Regions from separate parts of the Rhizobium sp. 10N427 genome, predicted to be linked through region 2. Evidence: predicted binding sites of a transcription regulator. Region 2 holds the regulator's gene; each other region holds the start of a gene.
What was found. Region 2 encodes PhoB, which activates phosphate uptake and scavenging genes when phosphate is short. Its sites were predicted from a motif close to TGTCATNNANCTGTCAT; they were not measured.

Region 1 (3,889 bases), on a different contig from region 2:
CAGCGCAATCACCTTCGGCAGCGCAAAGGTGGAATTCGCCTCACCAACATTCAGTTCGAAGAAATCATCGAAGGACTGCCGCAAAAGCGCCGATGCGTTGGGCGCGCCCAGTCCGATCGCCTGCTTGCCGCGCATGCGGATACGCATCGCCAGATGGCCGACATCGCGGTCGCTGCTGGCGATGCAGAAAAGATCGATCGCCGAACCGGCCAGATATTCCATTGCATCGATGGCAAGCAGGATATCCGCGCCGTTCTTGCTGGAATGGGAGCTGACAGCCGTCTGCAGGCTGAGTGCCTGACGTCCGGCCTCCGCGATCCACGGCTGCGCCGCCTCTTTCGTGAAGTCGCCGTAAGCCCGGCGCTCGATAAGGCGTCCGTATCCGCCGGCGATGCTGATGATCTCTCCCGCACAGCGCGCCGGCAGGTTTTCCGTATCGATGAAGACGGCGACCTTGGTTTCCCGCATGCTCAAACCTCCCGCGTTTCCAAAGCATAGAAACGCGAGAAGAGACTGCCGTCAGCAGCTTTCGGTTGATCGGGTTAACGATCGCTAACCACGATCCCTAAAACGGTTGGTGATCGGATAGCGGCGGTCGCGGCCGAAATTCTTCTTGGTGATCTTCACGCCTGGCGCCGACTGGCGGCGCTTGTATTCGGCGAGATAGAGCAGATGCTCGATCCGGTGCACCGTCGCGACATCGTGGCCGCGCGCGACGATCTCGTCGACGCCCATTTCCTTCTCGACGAGACATTCGAGAATGTCGTCGAGAACCGGATAAGGCGGCAGCGAATCCTGGTCGGTCTGGTCGGGCCGCAGTTCGGCGGAGGGCGCCTTGTCGATGATGTTCTGCGGGATCACCACGCCTGATGGTCCAAGCGCATCCGGCGGCACATGCGCATTGCGCCAGCGCGAGATCGCATAGACCTGCATCTTGTAGAGGTCCTTGATCGGATTGAAGCCGCCGTTCATGTCGCCGTAAAGCGTCGCATAGCCGACCGACATTTCCGACTTGTTGCCCGTCGTGACGACCATCGAGCCGAACTTGTTGGAGATCGCCATCAGGATCGTGCCGCGGGCGCGGCTCTGCAGGTTTTCTTCGGTGATACCGCTATCGGTGCCTTCGAAGAGGTCCGAGAGCGCCGAGGTAAAGCCTGTCACCGGCGCCTCGATCGGCACGATGTCGTAGCGGCAGCCGAGCGCCTTGGCGCATTCGGCAGCGTCCTTCAGCGAATCCTCGGACGTGTAGCGGTAGGGCAGCATGACGGTGCGCACCCGCTCCTCGCCCAGCGCATCGACGGCGATTGCCGCGCAGATCGCCGAGTCGATGCCGCCGGAGAGGCCAAGCACGACATTCTTGAAGCCGTTCTTGTTGACGTAGTCGCGGAAGCCAAGCAGGCAGGCGCGGTAATCGGCCTCTTCCTTCTCCGGAATATGCGACATCGGCCCTTCGCTGCAACGCCAGCCGTTGTCGCCGCGCTTCCAGGTGGTGACGGCAAGCGCCGGTTCGAACTGGCTCATCTGGAAGGCCAGCGACTTGTCGCCGTTGAAGGCAAAGCTCGCGCCGTCGAAGACCAGTTCGTCCTGGCCGCCGAGCTGGTTGGCGAAGATCAGCGGCAGGCCCGTTTCGATCACCTGCCGCAGTGCCACCTGATGGCGCACGTCCACCTTGCCGCGATAATAGGGCGAGCCATTCGGCACCAGCAGGATTTCGGCGCCGCTTTCGGCCAGCGTCTCGCAGACGCCGAGATCGTTCCAGATCTCCTCGCAGATCGGCACGCCGATCCTGACGCCACGGAAATTCACCGGCCCCGGCATCGAGCCTTCGGCAAAGACGCGTTTCTCGTCGAATTCGCCGTAATTCGGCAGATCGATCTTGTCCCGGAACACCAGGATCTTGCCGCCATCGAGCACCGCGACGGAATTGTGCCGCCCGGTTTCGCCCTGCCGCGGGAAGCCGACGATCAGGCCCGGTCCGCCATCCGCGGTATCGGCTGCGAGGTCCTCGATAGCCTTCAGGCAGGCCTTGAGGAATGCCGGTTTCAGCACCAGATCCTCGGGCGGATAGCCGGAAATGAACAGCTCGGTCAAAAGCAGCAGATCCGCGCCCTGACGGGCCGCATCTGCACGTGCCTCGCGGGCTTTGGCAAGATTTCCAGCAACATCGCCGACCGTTGGGTTGAGTTGGCCGACGGCAATCCGGAGCGTGTTCAAGGGAGCGTTTTCCTGTGTCATGTCATCTATTTAGCGCGCGCGCGTTCGCCCCGCAACGTGTCCTGCCATGAAAAGCCGCCGGGTCTGCTCAGACGAAAATTCAAATCTTCGGGAAAAGCAAGGAAACATTAACGGTTCATCTAGCGTTCATGGCGGGCATGTGACAGTTCGGTGAAGGTTTTATGACGCCGGGATGACGGCGGGAATGACATTGGAGTCCGCCCTTGATCGCGTTGGTCATGAAGTCCGCGCAGGCCAGAAGAATGGCGCTGCTTTCTGCTGGTCTCGGCGCGAATGTCCGCTCTCCCGCCGCCCGAGCCGCCCTCAGCATCGCATTCACCTTTTCGATGGCACTGCTCAGCGTCATCGCCGTCGAATGGATCGCCCGCAGCACGCTTGCCGATGTCGGCGATTTCCTGACCTCGACGGCCCGCCCCGGCATGACCACCGTTGTCATGCTGACCATCCTGATGCTGACGCTCGATGCCGCCTTCGGCCGCCGTTATCTCTCCGCACTGATCCTCGTTCCGCTTGTCTTGATCCCGGCCTTCGTCTCCAACCAGAAGCAGCACTACCTTTCCGACCCCTTCTATCCCTCGGATATCCTCTTCGGCCGCCAGATCATGGAACTGCTGCCGGTGATGGTGCGCGACCGGCCGTTCACGGCAATCGCGATCGTCGTCGGCCTTGCACTGCTGGCCGCCGGCATGGTGTTCGGCTGGCGCTATGCCTGGCGCACCTTTCCGAAGCTCTCGAACCAGGCGCGCCTGCGCCGCCTTTGCCTCGGCCTGCCGGTGATCGCCGCCTTCGGTTCGCTGATGGACTATTCGCAATATTCCTATATCCGCGACCGTCTGCAGGTCGTGCCGATGATGTGGGACCAGAAGGAAAACTACCGCAGCAACGGCTTCATCCTGGCCTTCATCTTCAATGTGCCGATGGCCGATGTGGCAGCCCCCGCAGGCCTCAACGCCGAAGCGCTCGACGCGATACCGGCCCGCAATTACGGCTATCTCGCCGGTCCGCGTGAAAAGCCCGATGTCATCATGCTGATGAGCGAATCCTTCTGGGATCCGACGCGGCTGAAGAAGCTGAATTTCAGCGCCGACCCGATGCCGACGATCCGCGCCTCGCAGTCCGGCTATGTCTTCTCGCCCGAATTCGGCGGCATGACCGCCAATGTCGAGTTCGAGGCGCTGACAGGCTTCTCCAATGCCTTCCTGCCCTATGGCAGCATTCCCTATCAGCAATATATCCGCCGCGACGTCCCCTCGCTTGCGACCTTCTTCCGCGGCGAAGGCTATACGGCACGCGCACTCCACCCGTTTAGTGGCTGGTTCTGGAACCGCAACGAGGTCTACAAGGATTTCGGCTTCGAGGAGTTCCGCACCGAGGAAACCCTCCCGCCGATGGAAAAGCGCGGCATCTTTGCATCCGACGACTCGCTGATGAAGGAAATCATGCGCGAGGGCGACGGACTGGATAAGCCGTTCTTCTTCTTCGCTGTCACGCTGCAGGGACATGGCCCCTACGAGGCCAACCGCTACGCCCACAACTCGATCGACATCCAGGGCGACATTCCGGAAGCCGACCGCGCAACGCTCGCGACCTATACGCAGGGCGTCAAGGAAGCTGACGACAGCCTGAAGATGCTGATGGACTGGGCCTCGCATCG
Region 2 (3,889 bases):
TGCTCTGCCGATCGGTGTCGCCGCCTCGATCTATCTCGAGGAGTTTGCGCCGAAGAACAAGCTGACCGATCTGATCGAGGTCAACATCAACAACCTCGCTGCCGTTCCGTCGATCGTTTACGGTCTGCTCGGCCTCTCCGTCTTCATCAACTTCATGGGTCTGCCGCGTTCCGCGTCGCTGGTCGGTGGCCTGGTGCTGACGCTGATGACCCTGCCGACCATCATTATCGCCACGCGTGCTGCGTTGCGTGCCGTACCGCCGTCGATCCGCTCGGCCGCTCTCGGTCTCGGCGCATCGAAGATGCAGATGGTGTTCCACCACGTTCTGCCGCTTGCCATGCCGGGCATCCTGACCGGTACCATCATCGGCCTTGCGCATGCGCTCGGCGAAACCGCGCCGCTTCTGCTGATCGGCATGGTCGCCTTCGTTGCCAATGCGCCGACCACGCCGCTCGATCCGTCCACGGCACTTCCGGTCCAGGTCTATATGTGGGCCAACGAAGCCGAACGCGCCTTCGTGGAGCGTACCTCGGGTGCCATCATCGTCCTGCTCCTGTTCCTGATTGTCATGAACATCGGAGCCATCCTCTTGCGCCGTCGCTTTGAGCGCCGCTGGTAAACGGAGTAGAAACCCATGAACATGTTGACAGAAGCAGCAGTTGAGAAGGCTCTGGACCAGAAGATGAACAGCATCCCTTACAAGATGATCGGCCAGGACGTTTCCGTCTATTACGGCGAAAAGCGCGCTCTCTTCGACGTCAAGCTGAACATCCGCGAAAACACCGTGACTGCGCTCATCGGCCCGTCCGGCTGCGGCAAGTCCACTTTCCTGCGCAGCCTGAACCGCATGAACGATACGATCGACAATTGCCGCGTCACCGGCAAGATCACGCTCGATGGCGATGATATCTACGATCCGGATATCGACGTCGTCGAACTTCGCGCCCGCGTCGGCATGGTGTTCCAGAAGCCGAACCCGTTCCCGAAGACGATCTATGAAAACGTCGCCTACGGCCCGCGCATTCACGGTCTCGCCAAGTCGAAGGCCGACATGGACCAGATCGTCGAGACCAGCCTGCAGCGCGCCGGCCTCTGGAACGAGGTCAAGGACCGCGTGCATGAATCCGGCACCGGCCTGTCCGGCGGCCAGCAGCAGCGCCTCTGCATCGCCCGCGCCGTCGCCGTCAGCCCTGAAGTCATCCTCATGGACGAACCCTGCTCGGCGCTCGACCCGATCGCCACCGCAAAGGTCGAGGAGCTGATCCACGAGCTGCGCGAAAGCTACACGATCGTCATCGTGACGCACTCCATGCAGCAGGCGGCCCGCGTCTCGCAGCGCACCGCCATGTTCCACCTCGGCAACCTCGTCGAGGAGAACGACACCGACAAGATGTTCACCAATCCGGACGATCCGCGCACCCAGGACTACATCATGGGCCGCTTCGGCTGATCTTTGGCGTCACGACTTCCGATAGAGACACTCAAGGACATTTCCCATGGCATCGACACATATCTTTTCTGCATATGACGAAGATCTGAAGTTCCTGACCCGCCGCATCTCCGAAATGGGCGGTCTGGCGGAACAGATGGTCTCCGACGCTGTGCGCGCGCTGGTCAACGGCGATGGCGCACTGGCGCAGAAGGTCATCTCCGACGACGTGATCCTCGATCACGCCGAGCGCGAGATCAACGACAAGGCGATCGTCACCATCGCCCGCCGCCAGCCAATGGCGTCGGACCTGCGCGAGATCATGGGTTCGATCCGCATCGCTGCCGACCTCGAGCGCGTCGGCGATCTCGGCAAGAACACCGCCAAGCGCGTCATCGCCGTGCAGAGCACCGGCGTTCCGCGCAAGCTTGGCCGCGGCCTGGAGCATCTCTCCGAACTGGCGCTCGTCCAGCTCAAGGAAGTGCTCGACGTCTACACGACGCGCGCTGCCGATAAGGCGAAGTCGATCCGCGAGCGCGACGAGGAAATCGACGCGATGTACACCTCGCTGTTCCGCGAGCTTCTGACCTACATGATGGAAGATCCGCGCAACATCACCAGCTGCACACACCTTCTGTTCTGTGCCAAGAACATCGAGCGCATCGGCGACCACGCCACCAACATCGCAGAAACCATCTACTACATGGCGACCGGCGCCCAGCCGGAGGGCGAGCGTCCGAAGGACGACACCGCCAACACCGTCGGCGCGGTCACGGAATAATATCCGGACCGGGCCTCAGGAGACAGAACAGAATGATCCCGAGAGTTGCAGTCGTTGAAGACGAAGAAGCACTGAGCGTGCTTCTTCGTTACAATCTCGAAGCCGAAGGTTTCGAGGTCGACACCATCCTGCGCGGCGATGAGGCGGAAATCCGCCTTCAGGAGCGGACGCCGGACCTTCTTATCCTTGATTGGATGCTGCCTGGCGTATCAGGCATCGAGCTTTGCCGCCGGCTGCGCATGCGCCCGGAGACCGAGCGCCTGCCGATCATCATGCTGACGGCGCGCGGCGAGGAAAGCGAACGCGTTCGTGGCCTCTCGACCGGTGCCGACGACTATGTCGTCAAGCCGTTCTCGACGCCCGAGCTCGTCGCACGCGTCAAGGCGATGCTGCGCCGCGCCAAGCCCGAGGTTTTGTCGACCGTGCTGAAATGCGGCGATATCGAACTCGACCGCGAGACGCACCGCGTTCATCGCAAGACCCGCGAAGTCCGTCTCGGACCGACCGAATTTCGCCTGCTGGAATTCCTGATGGCCTCTCCCGGCCGCGTCTTCTCGCGCTCGCAGCTTCTGGACGGCGTCTGGGGTCACGACATCTATGTCGACGAGCGCACCGTCGATGTCCATGTCGGCCGTCTGCGCAAGGCGCTGAACTTCTCCAACATGCAGGATGTCATCCGCACCGTTCGCGGCGCTGGATATTCGATGGAAGCTTGAAGCTTTCGGAATTGAGACCACAAAAAAACGGGCCGCGAGGCCCGTTTTTCGTTTGTGCTTACCCGGCTCAGTTTGCCCGGGCTGCTGCCCTGCGGCGCTCGTTGACCGGCTGGTAGGCCAGGCGCTGGTGGTAGGTGCAGTAAGGCGAAGAATCCGGGCTTTCGCAGCCGCAGAAGTGGAAATCGTCCTTCAAGGGATCGCCGACCGGCCACTTGCAGGTGCGCTCGGTGAGCTCCGTCAGGCCGAGACGGCGGGAAATCGGGACGATCACGTTCTTGGCGGGACGGTATTCCATCTCCTCCATGACGTCGATCTCGATCTCTTCCTTCAGCATCGTCGCGCCCTGCTGGCGGGTGACCGTACGGGTCGTCGCCAGACGCGATGCGTAGGTTGGGGCGCGGGGTGCTGCCGCCGTACGCTTGGGAGCGCGCGCAGCCGTGGCGTTGCCGCCGGCCTTCGCACGGCCCGGCAGCGCCAGACGGTGAACCTTGCCGATAACGGCGTTACGGCTGACGCCGCCAAGCTGGGCAGCGATCTGGCTCGCGCTCAGCCCTTCGGACCACAGTTTCTTGAGTTTCTCGACCCGCTCGTCTGTCCAGTTCATGCCCTGTGTCTCCGCCGTTTAAGCGTTGCGAAGGCAGAATCCCTCACTGTTTGCCCCGGACGAATCCGGCACAAGAAACGCTTGACTAATTTTGGTGACTAGTTCCGCCGCATGCAGTCTAGTAATTGAGTTTTAACCTAGTGTGAGGCTGACTCCGTGACAAGAGTCGCAGGAATCCGGATGAATCGAATTCGGGGTTTTCCCCAACTTGCTTCCCCTGAGAGTCATTTCTGCAACATTAGCTGTTGATAAAACGCGACATTGCTTGAGCGTCTCTCAGAAGCCACGAAAGCCGCAGTTTTGTTGACATTGCAGTGCGAAAAGTAAATAGTGCCAGTCGCCGCCGAAAGGCGGCATTT
Region 3 (3,889 bases), 310 kb from region 2:
GCAGCGGACCGTTCGATCTTCGGACGCGGTGCCATCAAGGCGGCGCTCTGGGCGCGCGACAAGAAGCCGGGTTTCTATTCCATGCTCGATGTCCTCGGGCTCTCTTCACAATAATCCCCACGGAGGCAGACTTTTATGAGCGGCACACTCGTTCTCGTTCGGCATGGCCAGAGCGACTGGAACCTGAAGAACCTCTTCACCGGCTGGAAGGATCCCGACCTGACCGAGCTCGGCATTCAGGAAGCCACGACCGGCGGCCAGGCGCTGGCAGACTACGGCATCAAGTTCGACGTCGCCTACACCTCTGCGCTGACCCGCGCGCAGCACACGCTGAAGCTCATCCTCGACAAGGTTGGCCAGCCCGGCCTGCAGACGATCAAGGATCAGGCTCTCAACGAGCGTGACTACGGCGATCTGTCCGGCCTCAACAAGGACGATGCCCGCGCCAAGTGGGGCGAGGAGCAGGTTCATATATGGCGCCGCTCCTACGACGTCCCGCCTCCGGGCGGCGAAAGCCTGCGCGACACGGGCGCCCGCGTCTGGCCTTACTACCTGACGGAAATCCTGCCGCGCGTTCTTCGTGGCGAGAAGGTTCTCGTTGCGGCTCACGGCAACTCGCTGCGTTCGCTGGTCATGGTGCTCGACCACCTGACCCGTGAGCAGGTCCTCGACCTCAATCTCGCGACCGGCGTTCCGATGGTCTACAAACTGAAGGCCGATTCCACCGTCGCTTCCAAGGAAGTGCTGGGCGACATGTCCGCCGCACACTGAGCCGGATTCGCAATCAGTTGGAAAGCCGGGCCAAGCGCCCGGCTTTTGTTAGTTTTCGATGGTGAACTGCACCCGGTCGGCAGCAAAGCGGGTGATAGAATATTGAACGGGAGTGCCGTCGAGATCGGTATTCATCGCCTTGGTGATCAGCAGGATCGCGCCCGGTGTGAGCTCAAGATCGGCGATATCCCCGGCGTCGGCATGCGCGGCGGTAATCTCCGTCGTTGCGCGCACATAGTCCTGCAAGCCAAGCAGCGCGAAGGCCTTGGTGATCGATTCCGTCTTGCGATAGGTTTCTGCGATATCGCCGAAGCGCGTCGCCGGAAACCAGCTCGTCGCCCGTGACACCGGGCGCTTGTCGGCCTCCCTCGTCGTCTCCAGCCTGATGACAGCGTCGCCCACGCGCATCTTCAGCCACCGAGCGACCTCTGCATCAGCGGGTTCTGCGGCAGCCGCCAGCAGGAAACCGCGCGTTTCTCTTGCCTGACCGCTGATACCCGTCGTGAAACGGGTGCGCTTGCTGATCGGGAAGTTCAGGCGTTCCCGGCGCTCGATCAGCGTGCCACGACCCTGCACGGCGCGGACGATGCCTTCCTGCGCCAGCGCGGCAAGGGCACTTCGAACCGTATGCCGGTTGACGCCGAACTGCTCGGCGAGCATCGTTTCCGGTGGCACCATGCCCGTTTCATCATAGGCACCGCGGGTGATTGCCTCGCGGATTCGATCCGCTATCTGACGCCATAGCGCCACCCCCGTCTGCCTTTGCACCTGCTTCAGCCCAGCCATTTCACCCCTGCCGTGTCACACGCTTGTCACGTCCCCGATTTAAGCGTAACCATATCTTGTATGGTTGTCTATATCAATAGACCTTTCGAAGGATGTGGCGATGAGAGCAGCAGAGAAAATCGAGGCAGCCGACAGCAGGAAAAGAGTGGTCGATCTCCTCGCCCGCTCCGACCTTGCCGAATTGAATGACGCCTGGGAGGCGCTTGCGGACAAACCGGAAGTGCAGGCGGTGCGCGGCCCCGAGACAGGGCTGGTGATGGTTCGTGGCCGTATTGGCGGCGGCGGCTCGCCCTTCAATCTCGGCGAAGTGACGGTCACGCGTGCAACGATCCGGCTGGGAAGCGGGACCGTCGGCCACGGCCAGTCGCTCGGCACCGATCGGAAGAAGGCACGGCTTGCCGCTATCTTCGATGCTCTCTGGCAGGAAGAGGCAAGCAGGGCTTTCGTCGAGGAAAAGCTGCTTCAGCCGATCGCCCGCCACGTTGCCGCCGCAGCGCAGCAGAAGGCCGACGAGACGGCCGCGACCCGCGTCGATTTCTTCACCATGGTGCGGGGAGAAGACTGATGGAACTCAAGACCGATACGTTGACCGGCGGCTTTGCCGGGCCGGTTTTCCAGGCCCAGAGCGTCTTCAAGGCGATGATGGATGCGATGGCCCGCCCGGGCTCAGTCCAGACGCTGGCGCCCGATGCTGCGCCGCCGGCTCCCCTTGGCGTCGCGGCCGGTGCAATCGCACTGACGCTCTGCGATCACGACACGCCCGTCTGGCTTTCGCCTGCGCTCAACAAATCTGCGGTGCCGGGCTGGCTGAGCTTTCATACCGGTGCGACCGTCACGACCGAGAAGGCCGAGGCGCGCTTCGCGTTCGTCGACAGCGGCATGGCAGTTTCGTCTTTCGGACTCTTCGCGCCGGGCACGCAGGAATATCCCGACCGCTCGACGACTGTTGTTATCGAGATCGCTTCGCTCGAAGGCGGCAAGACGCTGGCGCTGATGGGACCGGGGATCAAGACCGTGACGGAAATCGCGCCGTCGGGATTGCCGGAGACGTTCATCCGCCTCTGGAACGAGAACCGCACCCTGTTCCCGCGTGGCATCGACATCGTTCTGACGGCGGGCAGCAGTTTCCTCTGCCTGCCGCGCACCACCAAAATTACCGCAACGGAGATGTGAGCCATGTATGTTGCAGTCAAAGGTGGCGAAGCCGCCATCGCCAATGCTCACCGCCTGCTCGCCGACCGGCGCCGCGGCGACCGCTCGCTTCCGGCCATCGGCATCGAGCAGATCGTTGCCCAGCTGGCTCTCGCGGTCGATCGCGTCATGGCCGAGGCCTCGCTCTACGACCGAACGCTGGCGGCTCTTGCGGTGCGCCAGTCGCGTGGTGACATGATCGAAGCGATCTTCCTGCTGCGCGCCTACCGTACGACGCTGCCGCGCTTCGGTTATTCACAGCCGCTCGACACGAGCCGCATGACTATCGAGCGCCGTATCTCGGCAACCTACAAGGACCTGCCAGGCGGCCAGCTGCTCGGCCCGACCTTCGACTACACGCACCGCCTGCTCGACCCATCGCTTTTGACCGACGAAGCCGTCGAGGAGCCGGCTCAGCGCCAGGCCGAAACCGGCCGTGTCATCCGCGTTTCCGAGATCCTCGGCCAGGAAGGCCTGATCGAGGGTGACGGCGATATGCCCGAGGATCACGAGATCGGTGACCTGACGCGCGAGCCGATGGAATTCCCGATGAGCCGGGATCTGCGGCTGCAGGCGCTGGCCCGCGGCGATGAAGGCTTCCTCTTGGCCCTCGGTTATTCGACGCAGCGCGGCTATGGCCGCAACCATCCCTTCACCGGCGAAATCCGCATCGGCGAGGTGGAAGTCGAATTCGATGTTCCGGAACTGGGCTTCGCCGTCTCGCTCGGCACCATCCAGGTGACAGAATGCCAGATGGTCAATCAGTTCAAGGGCTCGGCCAAGGCGCCGCCGCAGTTTACCCGCGGCTACGGTCTGGTCTTCGGCCAGAGCGAGCGCAAGGCGATGTCGATGTCGCTGGTCGATCGCGCGCTGCGCGCCGGCGAACTCGGTGAAGACGTCACTGCACCGGCGCAGGACGAGGAATTCGTCATCTCGCATGCTGACAACGTGCAATCGACCGGCTTCGTCGAGCATCTGAAACTGCCGCATTACGTCGACTTCCAGGCCGAACTCGATCTCGTACGCCGCATGCGTCGCGACTTCGAGGCAAGCCGCCGCAACGGCGAAGCAATGAAGGAAGCAGCCGAATGACTGATCTCGCCACCTACAACTTCGCCTATCTCGACGAACAGACGAAGCG

Region 1: a site for PhoB is predicted at 2,386-2,402, ahead of AC1DIJ_RS16660 (LTA synthase family protein). Genes of this name have one in related genera too.
Region 3: a site for PhoB is predicted at 1,571-1,587, ahead of phnF (phosphonate metabolism transcriptional regulator PhnF). Genes of this name have one in related genera too.

The regions. Positions count from the first base shown of each region.
Region 1 is NZ_JBFTID010000007.1:78,954-82,842, reverse strand. It holds gene AC1DIJ_RS16670 (NYN domain-containing protein) at 1-468, opposite strand, end outside; gene AC1DIJ_RS16665 (NAD+ synthase) at 553-2,235, opposite strand; gene AC1DIJ_RS16660 (LTA synthase family protein) at 2,478-3,889, shown strand, end outside.
Region 2 is NZ_JBFTID010000004.1:24,328-28,216, reverse strand. It holds gene pstA (phosphate ABC transporter permease PstA) at 1-619, shown strand, start outside; gene pstB (phosphate ABC transporter ATP-binding protein PstB) at 635-1,450, shown strand; gene phoU (phosphate signaling complex protein PhoU) at 1,497-2,210, shown strand; gene phoB (phosphate regulon transcriptional regulator PhoB) at 2,243-2,926, shown strand; gene AC1DIJ_RS09860 (GcrA family cell cycle regulator) at 2,994-3,530, opposite strand.
Region 3 is NZ_JBFTID010000004.1:339,108-342,996, forward strand. It holds gene dapB (4-hydroxy-tetrahydrodipicolinate reductase) at 1-114, shown strand, start outside; gene AC1DIJ_RS11470 (2,3-bisphosphoglycerate-dependent phosphoglycerate mutase) at 136-771, shown strand; gene phnF (phosphonate metabolism transcriptional regulator PhnF) at 820-1,557, opposite strand; gene phnG (phosphonate C-P lyase system protein PhnG) at 1,658-2,122, shown strand; gene phnH (phosphonate C-P lyase system protein PhnH) at 2,122-2,730, shown strand; gene AC1DIJ_RS11490 (carbon-phosphorus lyase complex subunit) at 2,734-3,840, shown strand; gene AC1DIJ_RS11495 (alpha-D-ribose 1-methylphosphonate 5-phosphate C-P-lyase PhnJ) at 3,837-3,889, shown strand, end outside.